Regions from separate parts of the Nostoc sp. ChiQUE01b genome, predicted to be linked through region 1. Evidence: riboswitches for the same ligand, from Rfam matches in the RefSeq annotation. Region 1 holds a riboswitch; each other region holds the start of a gene.

Region 1 (4,231 bases):
CGTATTCTCCTGACAAAACTTTTGTTTGTACAGTCCGAGCATAATAACCGTACTGATAACCACGGCTAACTGTTATTTCTTTCCACAAACTCCAAATGTGTAATCGCCCTGCTACATAGCGCCAATCAGGTTCTTCAGGACTACACAAATCCAAAGCACAGCGAATCAAATTATCTTGAATTTATCTTGTGGTAATTCCAGGACGCAATCGAGTTGTCAGATGTGCTTCTAGAGCAATAGAATTTGCTGAAAGTCTGCAACAAGCCCAATTAACTACTGTGCGAATTTTATTAATTTCTAACGGTGTTGTCGAACCATCGCGACGAACAACATAAATATCCGTTGTAGAGTCCTCAAAAAGTGTGGATGAAGCTTGCATACAAGATGTGTTGATGAATTGTAGAAAAATAATTGTAAGAATGGAAAAGAATTGTTAACTGGGTTTGGCAATAGTAAGGACGTTTTCTATATTGTTTGATTTGCTGACAACCAGTTAAGTAAATCTTCAATAGCTGTAAAATCCAATAAAGCTTCACCAAGTGATTCTAATTGCTCTAAAGAAAGAGTTTGAATGCGCTCCCGAACCTCTTGAGGTAACTCTCCTACCCGTCTTTGTAGTAGCCGTAGTACAAGAGTTTGTCCTTGTTCCTGCTTTCCTTCTTCCTTCCCACGCTCGTAGCCAATGCGTTCGCCTGTGGTAATGTAGCTCATAATCCGCTCCTGCTCAAATTGCTTAAACTCTTGCCAAAATTCTGCTTCCAAGGCTTTTGGTAAAATCATAACCCAATCAATAAATCGGTACAGGTTACGAATATCCCTTTCCTGTAATCCTAATTCATACAATCTGCGAATTAAGCTAAATTTCCAAGTTTTACGTTCTCCTGGCTTTTTACTTGTTTGCTGTGTTTTCAAATGCGCCATGACTACGGTTGCAAATGGATTGTCACTGGCTTCTAATTCTGCCCAATTATTTTGATAATCTAAAAGCTTGACGATGCCAAATTCAAAGTTAAGCCTGGTATCAGGGTAATTATAACTATATTGATTTGGTCGCCATGTCAGGTCAGTATCGCATAAAATCGCCAAACTAATGGCAGGTTTGGCAAATCTATCAAAAATTCGCAGGTTGTAGGAAAACATTCTTTCTGCAAAAATGTCTTCTGATTTTGCCTGAATTTCTACATGGATTAATAGCCAAATTTCTTGTCCTTGAATTTGCCATACTTTGACTAATTTATCTGCATATCGTCTACCAAGTTCTCCTTCACGAGCTATTTGCTGAAATTCTTTATCGAGAAATTCGTGGGGACGTTCCCAATTAATTAATGCTGCTGTTTGGGGGAAGAAAAATTGCATTGCTTGGGGAAAGTAAGCTTCTAAAATTTCTTTCCACGGACTATCATTATCTGCTCTTTCAAGTTCCTCGGTCATCAGTTGATTGATAGATGGTGGACTGACAAATGAATTAAGATTTTTAACAATTTTTGCGTAAGTTATGAAAATGGTCTACAGAATAATGCCAGCGCTATGTCAGCAAACGCTGGCAACCCTAAAAAGTTTGTTGGGTTGAAAAATTTCTAGAAGAATTGCCCAATAAAAATCTAGAGCAAGCTTTGGTAAAGAATGAGACTTGCCCCGATGAATGACGAATGCCAGTATAGATCGACCATTGATTTTTATGCAAGCAAATCACAGTTGTGTTAGTATTCAGATGAATCTCGGTTCTAGTGGGGAACAGCCGCTAGAGGAAACGGGGAAAGTCCGGTGTAAATCCGGCGCTGTCCCGCAGCTGTAATCAAGGCTAGGCTTGCCTTGTGAGTCAGAATGCCCGCCGAAGTGAACTTGTAAATTTTGTACATCTGCGAGGCACAGATAAGTATTTTTATGAAGATTTCTATAACTACTCAGCTTTACGTTCTCATAGTTCCACATATCAAGACGCTACAGATTACGACTTTCTATGAGAGGGTAGGCGTTTAATTTCTGGTACAGATTGCGTTTTTAGATGCAGCGATCGCGATCGCTACTCCAGATGAGAGTATCGCTTGCAAATAGTCACAGCAACAAAAAAACGTTGTATTAACTAACAGATAGAAGTTGTTCAAAACAGGTAGTAAATGGCGTGTATGACGTACATATTACTGTGACACTACTGAACAAATGCTTTTTCAATTACGCATAGAAATTGCTAATTTACTAGACTAATACTTCAGTTAATCATCATGCCGAAATTCTATCTTCACCGAGTTGGGAAGATTCCCACTTCTGTTCATCCCTTTGTCAAACAAACGGCTTTCCCTCAAGACAAACACAAGCCCAGTCTACTTAAAGGGAAAATTATTCAAGATGTTCAAAACAGTGCAATGTCGGTGTATAGGATGATTTATATTGCGATTGCCGACCGTGGGCGGTTACGACATCACTCCTCTGATTCAGGACGAGCAGCAATGAGTAAACCTTTAGATCGACTCAAATAGGCGTACAAGAACGTTCAAAATTAATGTCAAATTTATTATATTTTGTAATTGGTTTTCTTCTGCTTTTGGTGATTGGAATTGCGGCTTATCTTCTGACTGCCCGCAAGTATCAATCCTCAGCCACAGTCGCCAATTCCTACGATCAATGGACTATTGACGGCATCGTAGAGTTTTATTGGGGGGAACACATTCACCTTGGTCACTACGGTTCGCCACCGCGACGAAAGGATTTTCTGGCTGCTAAATCTGACTTTGTACATGAAATGGTTAAATGGGGTGGTTTAGATAAATTACCCCCTGGTACTACCGTCTTAGATGTTGGCTGTGGTATTGGCGGCAGCAGTCGGATTTTAGCGACCAAAATCCCTCAAGCTTGTTTAGGTAGCGATCGCAGCTAGTTATGAATATTTGGATTTTAACGCCTGCTGAGTGTAGTGATATCTGCGGTTTGAACAACTTCCTACACATCGCAAAATTAATCAACAAACGACACACTTTATAATATGCAAAAAATTCCCGTCACAGTAATTACAGGATTTCTAGGGGCAGGCAAAACGACGTTAATTCGCCATTTACTGCAAAACAATGAGGGACGACGCATTGCTGTTTTGGTGAATGAATTTGGAGAAATCGGAATTGATGGCGAACTTTTGCGTGACTGCCGAGTTTGTGACGATGAAGAAGACGCCAACAGTAATATTGTTGAACTCACCAACGGTTGTCTGTGCTGTACGGTGCAAGAAGAATTCCTCCCAGCAATGCAAGAATTACTGAAGCGACGCGCCAGCCTTGATTGTATGTTGATTGAAACCTCTGGACTAGCACTACCAAAACCATTGGTACAAGCATTTCGCTGGCCGGAAATTCGCACAGGCGCGACAGTGGACAGCGTAATTACTGTGGTGGACTGTGAAGCATTGGCAACTAATCAATATGTAGGCGATTTAGCAGCCCTCTTAGCACAGAGACAAGCCGACTCTAGTCTAGAACACGAAACACCCATTGAGGAACTGTTTGAAGATCAGCTGGCTTGTGCTGACCTAGTATTACTTACCAAGAGCGATCGCGTTGATGAAAAAACGCAAGTTAGGGTGCAAGAATGGCTAAAGCAGAACTTATCCCCTGGTGTAAAAGTCATTCCTTGCCAGGACGGTAAAATCAGTAGCAATTTGTTACTCGGTTTCAACGCTGCGGTAGAAGATAACTTAGATAGTCGTCCCAGTCACCACGACAACGAAGCTGAACACGAACATGATGAAGGGATTAATGCAGTGCAACTACTGCTAGACCAAGCATTTGAGCCGTCTGTCTTAGTCAAACGCTTGCAAACATTGGTGCAACAGCAAGAAATTTATCGAATTAAGGGATTTGTAGCAGTTCCGAACAAAGCCATGCGTCTAGTATTACAGGGTGTTGGTAATCGATTTGACTACTTTTACGATCGGACTTGGCAACCCCACGAACCCCGTCAAACGCGATTAGTATTGATTGGACGAGAGCTTGAGCAGGTTCGCATTGAATCAATTGTGTTGGGGGAGGAAGTCAATGCGACCATCTAATAGTGTTTGGCAAGGAAATTTCGGTTACTGGCAAAACAGCTTTATCCATAACAATATATTGGTAATCGGTTACACAGGATGGAAAGGATTTCAATTATTTGGGCGGGGAGTTGTTATTTGTGATGTAGATACTAAAGTTACTCACCCTACAAATACAAGTCTTGATACAGTTCCCTTCACTCTCCAATTTCTCCC
Region 2 (4,231 bases), on a different contig from region 1:
CGGAATTATCGTCCAAAATAATTCACCGATTCGGACTTTAGCTGATCTCAAAGGTAAAAAAGTAGTTTTTCAAAAGGGTTCTGCTTCCCATTACTTATTAATAAAAGCTTTGGAAGAGGCGGGTTTAAAATATAGTGATATTCAAGCCATTAGTCTCCCACCTTCAGAAGCTCGTGATGCTTTTATTCAAGGAAAAATTGATGCCTGGGTAACTTGGGACCCTTATTTAGCCGTGGCCCAAAAAAAAGCAAATGCTCGTGTTTTGAGAGATGCTAGTGGCATTTCTACTCAGGGCGGATATTACATGGCTGCGCGAAAATTTGCCACAGAAAATCCGAAATTAGTGCGATTAGTTCTTGAGGAGGTAGATAACACAGGTCAATGGAGTGAGAAAAACCGATCAGAAGTTGTAAAACTGATTATTCCTCATCTCAAAATTGATGAAGATATTTTAACAACAATGGTTGAAAGGCGAACTTACGGGTTAAGACCAATTACACCTGAAATTATGGAAAAGCAACAGAAAATTGCAGATTTGTTTGCCAAAGAAAAAGTGATACCTAAGCCAATTAATATTAAAGAAGCGATGCTGACTAGCGAACAATACGCAGCTATAACACCGGAAACCATTAGCCAGAAATAGCGCCAGGAGATAGTAAAATGGAAGTTTTTTGGTATTTGCCGACACAGGGAGATGAGCGTTATTTAGGTACTACAATCGGCAGGCGACCAGCCACTTATCCCTATATGCAGCAAATCGCCCAAGCTGTTGATAAATTGGGCTATGGCGGGATGTTGATTGGTACTGGACAAAAACAGGATACCTGGATTGTAGCTACTTCGTTAATTTCAGTTACAGAACGCTTGCGGTTTCTTGTGGCCTTTCGTCCGGCAATTATGTCGCCTTCTTTGGCAGTGAGAATGGCTGCGACTTTTGACCAGATTTCTAATGGTCGAATTATTCTGAATGTTGTCACTGGTGGCGACACAAAAGAACTTGCAAAAGATGGGATTTTCTTAGATCACGATCAGCGTTATGAACTCACGGATGAGTTTTTGACAATTTGGCGATCGCTCATGCAAGGTGAAGAAGTAACCTATAGTGGTCGCCACTTGCAAGTTCAAGGCGCAAAACTACAATTTCCTCCCGTACAAAAGCCTTACCCTACCTTATATTTTGGTGGTTCTTCAGATGCTGCTCTCCAAGTTGCTGCTAAACACATTGATGTGTATTTAACTTGGGGTGAACCACCAGCTCAAGTTGCCCAAAAGATTGCAAAGGTACGCCGATTAGCAGCAGAACAAGGTAGAACGGTACGCTTTGGGATTCGGATGCATGTCATAGTCCGCGAAACTACGCAAAAAGCTTGGGATGCAGCTAATGAACTGATTCAGTATGTCGATGATGAAACCATAGCTGCTGCACATCGGCGGTTTGCTGAGTCAGAATCAGAAGGACAACGCCGCATGAGCCAACTACACAATGGTAATCGCAAAAACTTAGAAATTAGCCCCAACTTATGGGCAGGTGTTGGCTTAGTACGTGGAGGTGCTGGGACTGCCTTAGTTGGAGATCCAGACACAGTTGCAACGCGGATGCTGGAATATGCCGATTTAGGAATTGATACTTTCGTTTTCTCAGGGTATCCCCATCTCGAAGAAGCTTATCGAGTCGCAGAATTATTATTTCCCAGGTTGCCATTACAAACTCCAGCGATCGCATTACCGCAGCAGGTTGCAAGTACATTCAGTGAATTTGTTACCAAAAGAGATTTACTCAAACCACAGCCTGTGTAAGTAATTCAATTCGATCGGTAGTGGATAAACTCAGTTAAAATTTCTGGCTATAGTAATGTAAGATGATTATCTGGATGATGTCTGGTTGATATCTATAACCTAAACAAAGTCTAAATTACCTGAGAGTTGGGAAACTCCGGTGAAATTCCGGGACTGTGCCGCAGCTGTGATGGGATTACCCAAGTCAGAATGCCAACTCTTAGGATGTCCTCAAGACACACTCACCGTCTACTCCCTGCGTTGCACGGGGAAGGAGTTTTAAGTTTGGTTTCTGGATTTGCCACTTGTCCTGGCTTGTTTTATGCTACTCCCGCCGCAGATGGTATATTATCTCGTGTTAGAATACCAGGTGGAATAATTAGTAGTGAGCAATGCCGTGCGATCGCAGATATAGCAGAACAGCACGGTGGCGGCTATATAGATGTGACTAATCGAGCTAACCTACAAGTTCGTGAAATCAGCACGGGGATAAATGCTGAGGTTTTGAAACACCTACAGGATATGGGATTAGGTTCTCGCAATCCTGTTGTAGACCAAATCCGCAATATTATGACCAGTCCAACTGCTGGTATCGACCCGCTAGAATTAATCGACACTCGCCCTTTTGTCCAAGGTTGGGATGATTATATTGCTGCACATCCGGCACTTTCGGGACTGTCAGCCAAATTTAGCGTTTGCTTTGATGGTGGTGGGATAATTCAGGTGGGCGATCGGTTGAATGATATCGCCTTTGCAGCTGTCTTAGTTAACGATAATGTTTACTTTCGTCTCTATCTGAGTGTCGGCGAGAAGGGTCAACCGCCGAGTGATACGGGAATTTTGTTACCACCAGAGGAATGTTTGTCGGTCTTAGTAGCTTTGGCGGATGTCTATCTAGCTTATAGTCGTCATACTACGAGTAAGCGGGGGCCACGTTTGAGAGAATTATTGAATACTTTGGGTTGTGAAAATTATCTCCAAGAAGTTGAGCAACATCTACCTTTCCGTCTTTTGTACAGTGAAATAAGAAAAGACCCACTCCCCCAGCAAGGCAAGGGAGAGAAATATCAGCATATTGGCATCCATCCCCAACGTCAGCAAGGCTTATTTTACATTGGTGTCGTCTTGCCCCTTGGCCGATTGGAGAGTAGACAGATGCGGGGTTTAGCAGATTTAGCAGCAAAATACGGTAGTGGAACTCTCAGGCTAACTCCTTGGCAAAATTTGCTCCTTACAGATATTCCTCAGCAATGGGTTGCTGATGTCCAAAGTGAAATTGCTTTATTAGAATTAGATTCCTCTGCAACCAACATCAAGGGTGGATTAGTTGCCTGTTCTGGAAAAAAGGGTTGCGCCGCTTCTGCTACGGATACCAAAAGTCATGCTTTGGCATTGGCAGAGTATCTTGAAACTCGCGTTACTCTCGATTACCCAGTTAATATTCACTTCACTGGCTGCGAAAAATCTTGTGCCCAACATAGCAAGAGTGATATTACTCTGCTTGGTGTCAGCATTAAGGCTGAAAATAGAACTGTGGAAGGCTATCACGTTTATGTTGGTGACAGCAAACAGAAATTCGGACGCGAACTATATCAATATGTAACTTTTGCCGAACTACCTGCATTAATAGAGCGGATGCTATATGTATATAAAATTCAACGCTTAAATTCTGATGAGTCCTTTGGGAAATTTGCTAATCGATTTGCACTGGCACAATTACAGCAATTATTTAATATAATCCCTCAATCAATTGTGAACAACAAGATTGCCACCTTTTTAGAGAAGTCGGCAATCTGAGCCTGTTGATTTTTATATGTCAATCCAAAATTTAAAATCCTAAATTTAATGCCCGACTATATCCGAGATGCCAACGAAATTTACCGTAATTCTTTTGCAATCATCCGGTCAGAAGCAAACCTAGATGTGCTACCACCAGATGTAGCAAAAGTTGCTGTACGTCTCATTCATGCCTGTGGAATGACGGATATTGTCACTGACTTGGGATATTCACCAACAGCAGTACAATCCGCAAGGGCAGCACTGGCAGCAGGAGCGCCAATTCTGTGCGATTGCCGAATGGTTGCCGATGGTGTCACCAAACGGCGGTTGTCTGCAAACAATCAAGTTATCTGTACCCTCAACGAGCCAGAAATACCAGAACTTGCCCAGAGTATGGGTACTACAAGGTCGGCGGCAGCTCTTGAATTATGGCGATCGCACCTAGAAAGCTCAGTAATCGCAATTGGCAATGCGCCCACCGCCCTGTTCAGACTGTTAGAAATGCTCGATGCAGGAGCGCCCAAGCCTGCGATTATCTTGGGCTTTCCAGTGGGGTTTGTCGGTGCAGCAGAATCGAAAGCAGCATTGGCAGCAGACAGCAGGAATGTACCATTTTTGACATTACACGGTCGGCGCGGTGGAAGTGCGATCGCAGCAGCAGCAGTTAACGCCTTGG
Region 3 (4,231 bases), on a different contig from region 1:
AAGGACAACAAGCAGCATTTTTGGGTAATGGTGCGCCGAATCCCCGACGGGCGGTGAGTGAAGACACATCCAAAGCCATTGATATCGAAGTCAAGGAAATCGTAGAAACAGCCCACGAACAAGCCCTAGAGATTCTCAGACAGAATCGAGACTTGCTAGAAGCGATCGCTACTCAACTCTTAGAAACAGAGGTTATTGAAGGCGAAAAACTGCACAGTTTATTGAGTCAAGTGAAACCCATAGCTAATTCGTAATTCGTAATTCGTAATTCGTACACAAGAGGAACGCAGAGAATAACTTTGCGTTCCTCTGCGTTAAACCTCTGCGTTCCTACCCTCCGGGAAGGCGTTCGCGTAGCGTCTCGTAGAGAAGCGCCTATGCGTTTTTAATACTCTGGAACTGAAGGATCGATTTCTCGACTCCAAGCGGTAATTCCACCTTTAACATTCGTCCCCACAATCCCGGCATCCTTGAGAATGGCAAGAGCTTTTGCCGATCGCCCACCCATCTTACAATGAGCAATTAAGCGGTGGCCGTTTAATATTTCCTTCACCTTAGCAACGCCATTTCCATTTTCAATGTCTGGTAAGGGCACCAACACTGAACCCGGAATCTTAGCAATGTCGTACTCATGGGGATTGCGGACATCCAGCAGTACAAAATCCTTCGCACCACTATCCAACAACTCTTTCAAATCCTTAACAGTCATTTCTTGACTTTCCATCTGCTGTTTTGCCTCCTCTGCCTTAGCTTGTGGAATCCCGCAGAATTCTTCGTAGTCTATCAGCTTTTCAATCACTGGGCGAATCGGGTTCGGACGCAGCTTTAACTCCCGAAATTTCATATCCAAGGCGTTGTATAGCAGCAATCGCCCGCTGAGAGTGTTGCCTTGTCCCAGAATGATTTTAACAGTTTCGGTTGCTTGGATTAAACCAATAATTCCTGGCAAAATTCCTAGTACGCCACCTTCTGCACAAGAAGGAACCATCCCTGGTGGTGGTGGTTCTGGGAAAAGGTCACGATAATTCGGGCCACCTGCGTAATTAAATACAGTAGCTTGCCCTTCAAAGCGTAAAATTGAACCGTAGACGTTGGGCTTATTCAGCAATACGCAGGCGTCGTTAACTAGATATCTGGTGGGGAAGTTATCAGTACCATCCACTACGATATCGTAAGGTTGAATCAGCTCCAGGGCGTTTTCGGAAGTTAGGCGGGTTTCGTATAAATCAACTTGACAATAGGGGTTAATCTCGTGAATGCGGTTTTTTGCCGATTCAATCTTGGGTTTACCCACCCAGGATGTCCCGTGAATTACTTGGCGTTGCAGATTGGAAGTATCGACAACATCAAAATCGACAATCCCGATGCGTCCAACACCCGCCGCCGCCAAATATAAAAGTAGTGGTGAACCTAATCCACCTGTACCGATACACATTACACTAGCGGCTTTCAGGCGCTTCTGTCCTTCTAGTCCTACTTCCGGTAAAATCAGGTGTCGGGAGTAGCGTTCGTAATCGTCTTTAGTCAACTGGATTTCGTCCAGATTGGGATTGAGCATAGCAGTTATGATGTGGGAAAGCGGAATATTAATCCTATCGAAAAACTGGATCTTATACAGACAGGACTTACGCAAGATGTGGCTGAAAACCTGATTATTGCCTAGCGGTAATTGATGAATTACCGCTACTTTCATTATGTTTTGCGTAAGTCCTAATAGAAATAGGAATCGAAAGACGAATTTTCATCTGTGATAGCAGCGAAAACCGCGATGAGTGACTGTCTTTAAACTAAGCCAGTTATTTTATATTTTCAATTTCCTCTGCTTGAAACTGATGAGTATCATCAAGGCTCCAACTTTTGAGTTCTCCAGCTTTGCCGTTTTGGACGGAAACTATTATATACGAGTATCCCTGCCAAGCGTATAGGCGATCGCATTCTGAGGGTATAGCAGGATGATCTGGATGAGAATGAAAAATGCCGATAATGTTGAGTGAGCGATCACGTGCTTCCCTTTGTGTTTTTAACATAACTTCGGGTGCGATCGTATATTGCCGTCTTTTGCTTTCTGTTATGCCTTCCCCTGGAAACTCAGCCGCCGCTTCTGTATTCCAAGCATTTTCTGTTGGCATGACTTCTACCACAGTTTTGCCCTCATTAGCCAGATAGCCTAAAATTATACCACAGCACTCATCTGGGTAAGTGCTTTCGGCATGGGTGCGGATGGTTTGCAAGTGTTCTTGGCTAAGTTGAATCATGTCTGCGTTTGTAATTGTAGCAACTTCTAATAATTTTTGCTTAGATACAACATTATCGGCGTTGCTGAACCAAAATATGACTTGTAGCTAAAGAGCGGCAGCTGTACTAGTAAAAAATCGCGGCTCAAAATTTAGTAATAGTGATATAGTTACTGCAATCGGTTCTGATGAAGAGCAGCCATCGGACGCAAGGGGGAAAGTTCGGTGCAAATCCGGCGCTGTCCCGCAACTGTAAACCAAAATTAGGTAAGTCAGGATGCCCGCCGGTTAGAATCAATTCGTTTACATAAATCTGCGAGGTACAGATTATGAAAAGAAAACAGGCGTTAGTCAGTCTAACCCTGATGGGAGTTATCAGTTTTTATCTAGTAGTTGGTTTACCCAAACCCGCTTATGCCATGCACATTATGGAAGGTTTTTTACCAGTGCAGTGGGCAATTTTTTGGTGGGTTGTGGCATTACCTTTTTTTCTACTAGGATTGCGTAGTCTGACTCGCATTACCCAAGCTAACCCACAGCTGAAACTACTACTAGGCTTGGCTGGTGCTTTCACTTTCGTGTTGTCAGCGTTAAAAATTCCTTCTGTCACAGGTAGCTGTTCTCATCCTACGGGGACAGGGTTAGGTGCGGTGCTGTTTGGCCCCCTTACTATGTCGGTTTTAGGTAGCTTAGTATTGTTGTTTCAAGCTTTGTTACTAGCGCATGGCGGCTTGACGACGCTGGGTGCAAATGCTTTTTCGATGGCGATCGCTGGGCCATTTGCAGCTTATTGGATATATAATTTAACAATCAAGTTGGGTGGTAAAGAAAAAATTGCGATATTTCTAGCAGCTGCGATCGCAGATTTACTCACCTACATTATCACTTCTATCCAACTCGCCCTAGCTTTTCCTGCACCTGTTGGTGGGTTTATTGCTTCATTTACCAAGTTCGCCGGAATTTTTGCTATCACTCAAGTCCCCTTAGCAATTAGTGAAGGATTGCTAACTGTATTGGTGTGGAACTGGCTGCAATCTTATAATCCTCAAGAATTGGAATTGCTAAAATTAATCAAACGGGAACCCCAAGGAAATGAATCAATCTAAAAAAGGGTTGAGTAACTGGCTGTTGGTAGTAGCTGTATTAGCCTTAGCAGTTGCACCGTTAATATTTGTGCGTGGTGGCGAATTTGCCGGTTCCGATGACAAAGCAGAAAAAGCAATTACTGAAATTCAACCTGGATATAAACCCTGGTTTAAATCATTTTTTGAACCCGCTAGCAAAGAAATAGAAAGCTTATTATTTGCTTCGCAAGCAGCTTTAGGTGCGGGAGTAGTCGGTTATGCAATTGGGTTGTATAAAGGACGTTCTCAACAACAAAAACGTGAAGAATGAGCCTGCAAATAGACACTTTAGCTTACACTAATCGGCTGCGAAGATTGCCACCAGAACATAAACTGATTTTTGCATTTACTACTCTTGCTATTTCCCTTGCAACCCATCCGCTAGTGCAAATTTTGATAACGCTTTGGATGAGTACTTGGACAGTTATTTATGCAAGAATTCCGGCTGGAGTTTATTTTCGGTTGTTAATGTTCACCATAGTTTTTTGTTTGACGAGTTTACCAGCTCTAATGGTGAATGGAGTTGCCATTCCTGATTTACAAAACGTCAAATTAGATTCGTGGTATGGACTAACTCTCGGACACTTCTATATTTATATCAGTCATAGTGGCAGTACCCAAGCATTGGGAATTTTAACTAGAGCATTAGCCTCTGTTTCTTGCTTATATTTTCTCATGTTAACTGTCCCTTTCACGGAAATATTACAAACTCTGCGTTACTTGCGATTTCCAGTCCTGTTAACCGATTTATTATTACTAATGTATCGGTTTATTTTCATTCTGCTGAACACAGCCAGTGAATTATGGACAGCACAAAATTCTCGTGGTGGCTACTGTACTTGGCGTAATGGAATGAAAAGTTTAGCACTACTA

The links. A riboswitch is a leader RNA that binds a small molecule or an ion and turns the genes downstream of it on or off. The one in region 1 is predicted to bind cobalamin.
Region 2: linked by a shared signal. The riboswitch ahead of cobG (precorrin-3B synthase) and the one ahead of RMY63_RS22865 (hypothetical protein) in region 1 are both predicted to bind cobalamin.
Region 3: linked by a shared signal. The riboswitch ahead of RMY63_RS05045 (energy-coupling factor ABC transporter permease) and the one ahead of RMY63_RS22865 (hypothetical protein) in region 1 are both predicted to bind cobalamin.

The regions. Positions count from the first base shown of each region.
Region 1 covers NZ_JAVRBM010000037.1:41,053-45,283, forward strand. Annotated here, with positions in the region: gene RMY63_RS22850 (ribonucleotide reductase N-terminal alpha domain-containing protein) at 1-169, opposite strand, end outside; gene RMY63_RS22855 (ATP cone domain-containing protein) at 182-379, opposite strand; gene RMY63_RS22860 (DUF4351 domain-containing protein) at 466-1,431, opposite strand; cobalamin riboswitch at 1,703-1,851, shown strand; gene RMY63_RS22865 (hypothetical protein) at 2,223-2,477, shown strand; partial or broken gene RMY63_RS22870 (SAM-dependent methyltransferase) at 2,501-2,833, shown strand; gene cobW (cobalamin biosynthesis protein CobW) at 2,981-4,036, shown strand; gene RMY63_RS22880 (hypothetical protein) at 4,023-4,231, shown strand, end outside.
Region 2 covers NZ_JAVRBM010000015.1:111,634-115,864, reverse strand. Annotated here, with positions in the region: gene RMY63_RS12870 (sulfonate ABC transporter substrate-binding protein) at 1-643, shown strand, start outside; gene ssuD (FMNH2-dependent alkanesulfonate monooxygenase) at 661-1,797, shown strand; cobalamin riboswitch at 1,887-2,013, shown strand; gene cobG (precorrin-3B synthase) at 2,002-3,573, shown strand; gene RMY63_RS12855 (precorrin-8X methylmutase) at 3,622-4,231, shown strand, end outside.
Region 3 covers NZ_JAVRBM010000005.1:28,211-32,441, reverse strand. Annotated here, with positions in the region: gene ftsH4 (ATP-dependent zinc metalloprotease FtsH4) at 1-254, shown strand, start outside; gene moeB (molybdopterin-synthase adenylyltransferase MoeB) at 386-1,558, opposite strand; gene RMY63_RS05050 (M67 family metallopeptidase) at 1,797-2,255, opposite strand; cobalamin riboswitch at 2,398-2,538, shown strand; gene RMY63_RS05045 (energy-coupling factor ABC transporter permease) at 2,564-3,340, shown strand; gene RMY63_RS05040 (energy-coupling factor ABC transporter substrate-binding protein) at 3,327-3,629, shown strand; gene cbiQ (cobalt ECF transporter T component CbiQ) at 3,626-4,231, shown strand, end outside.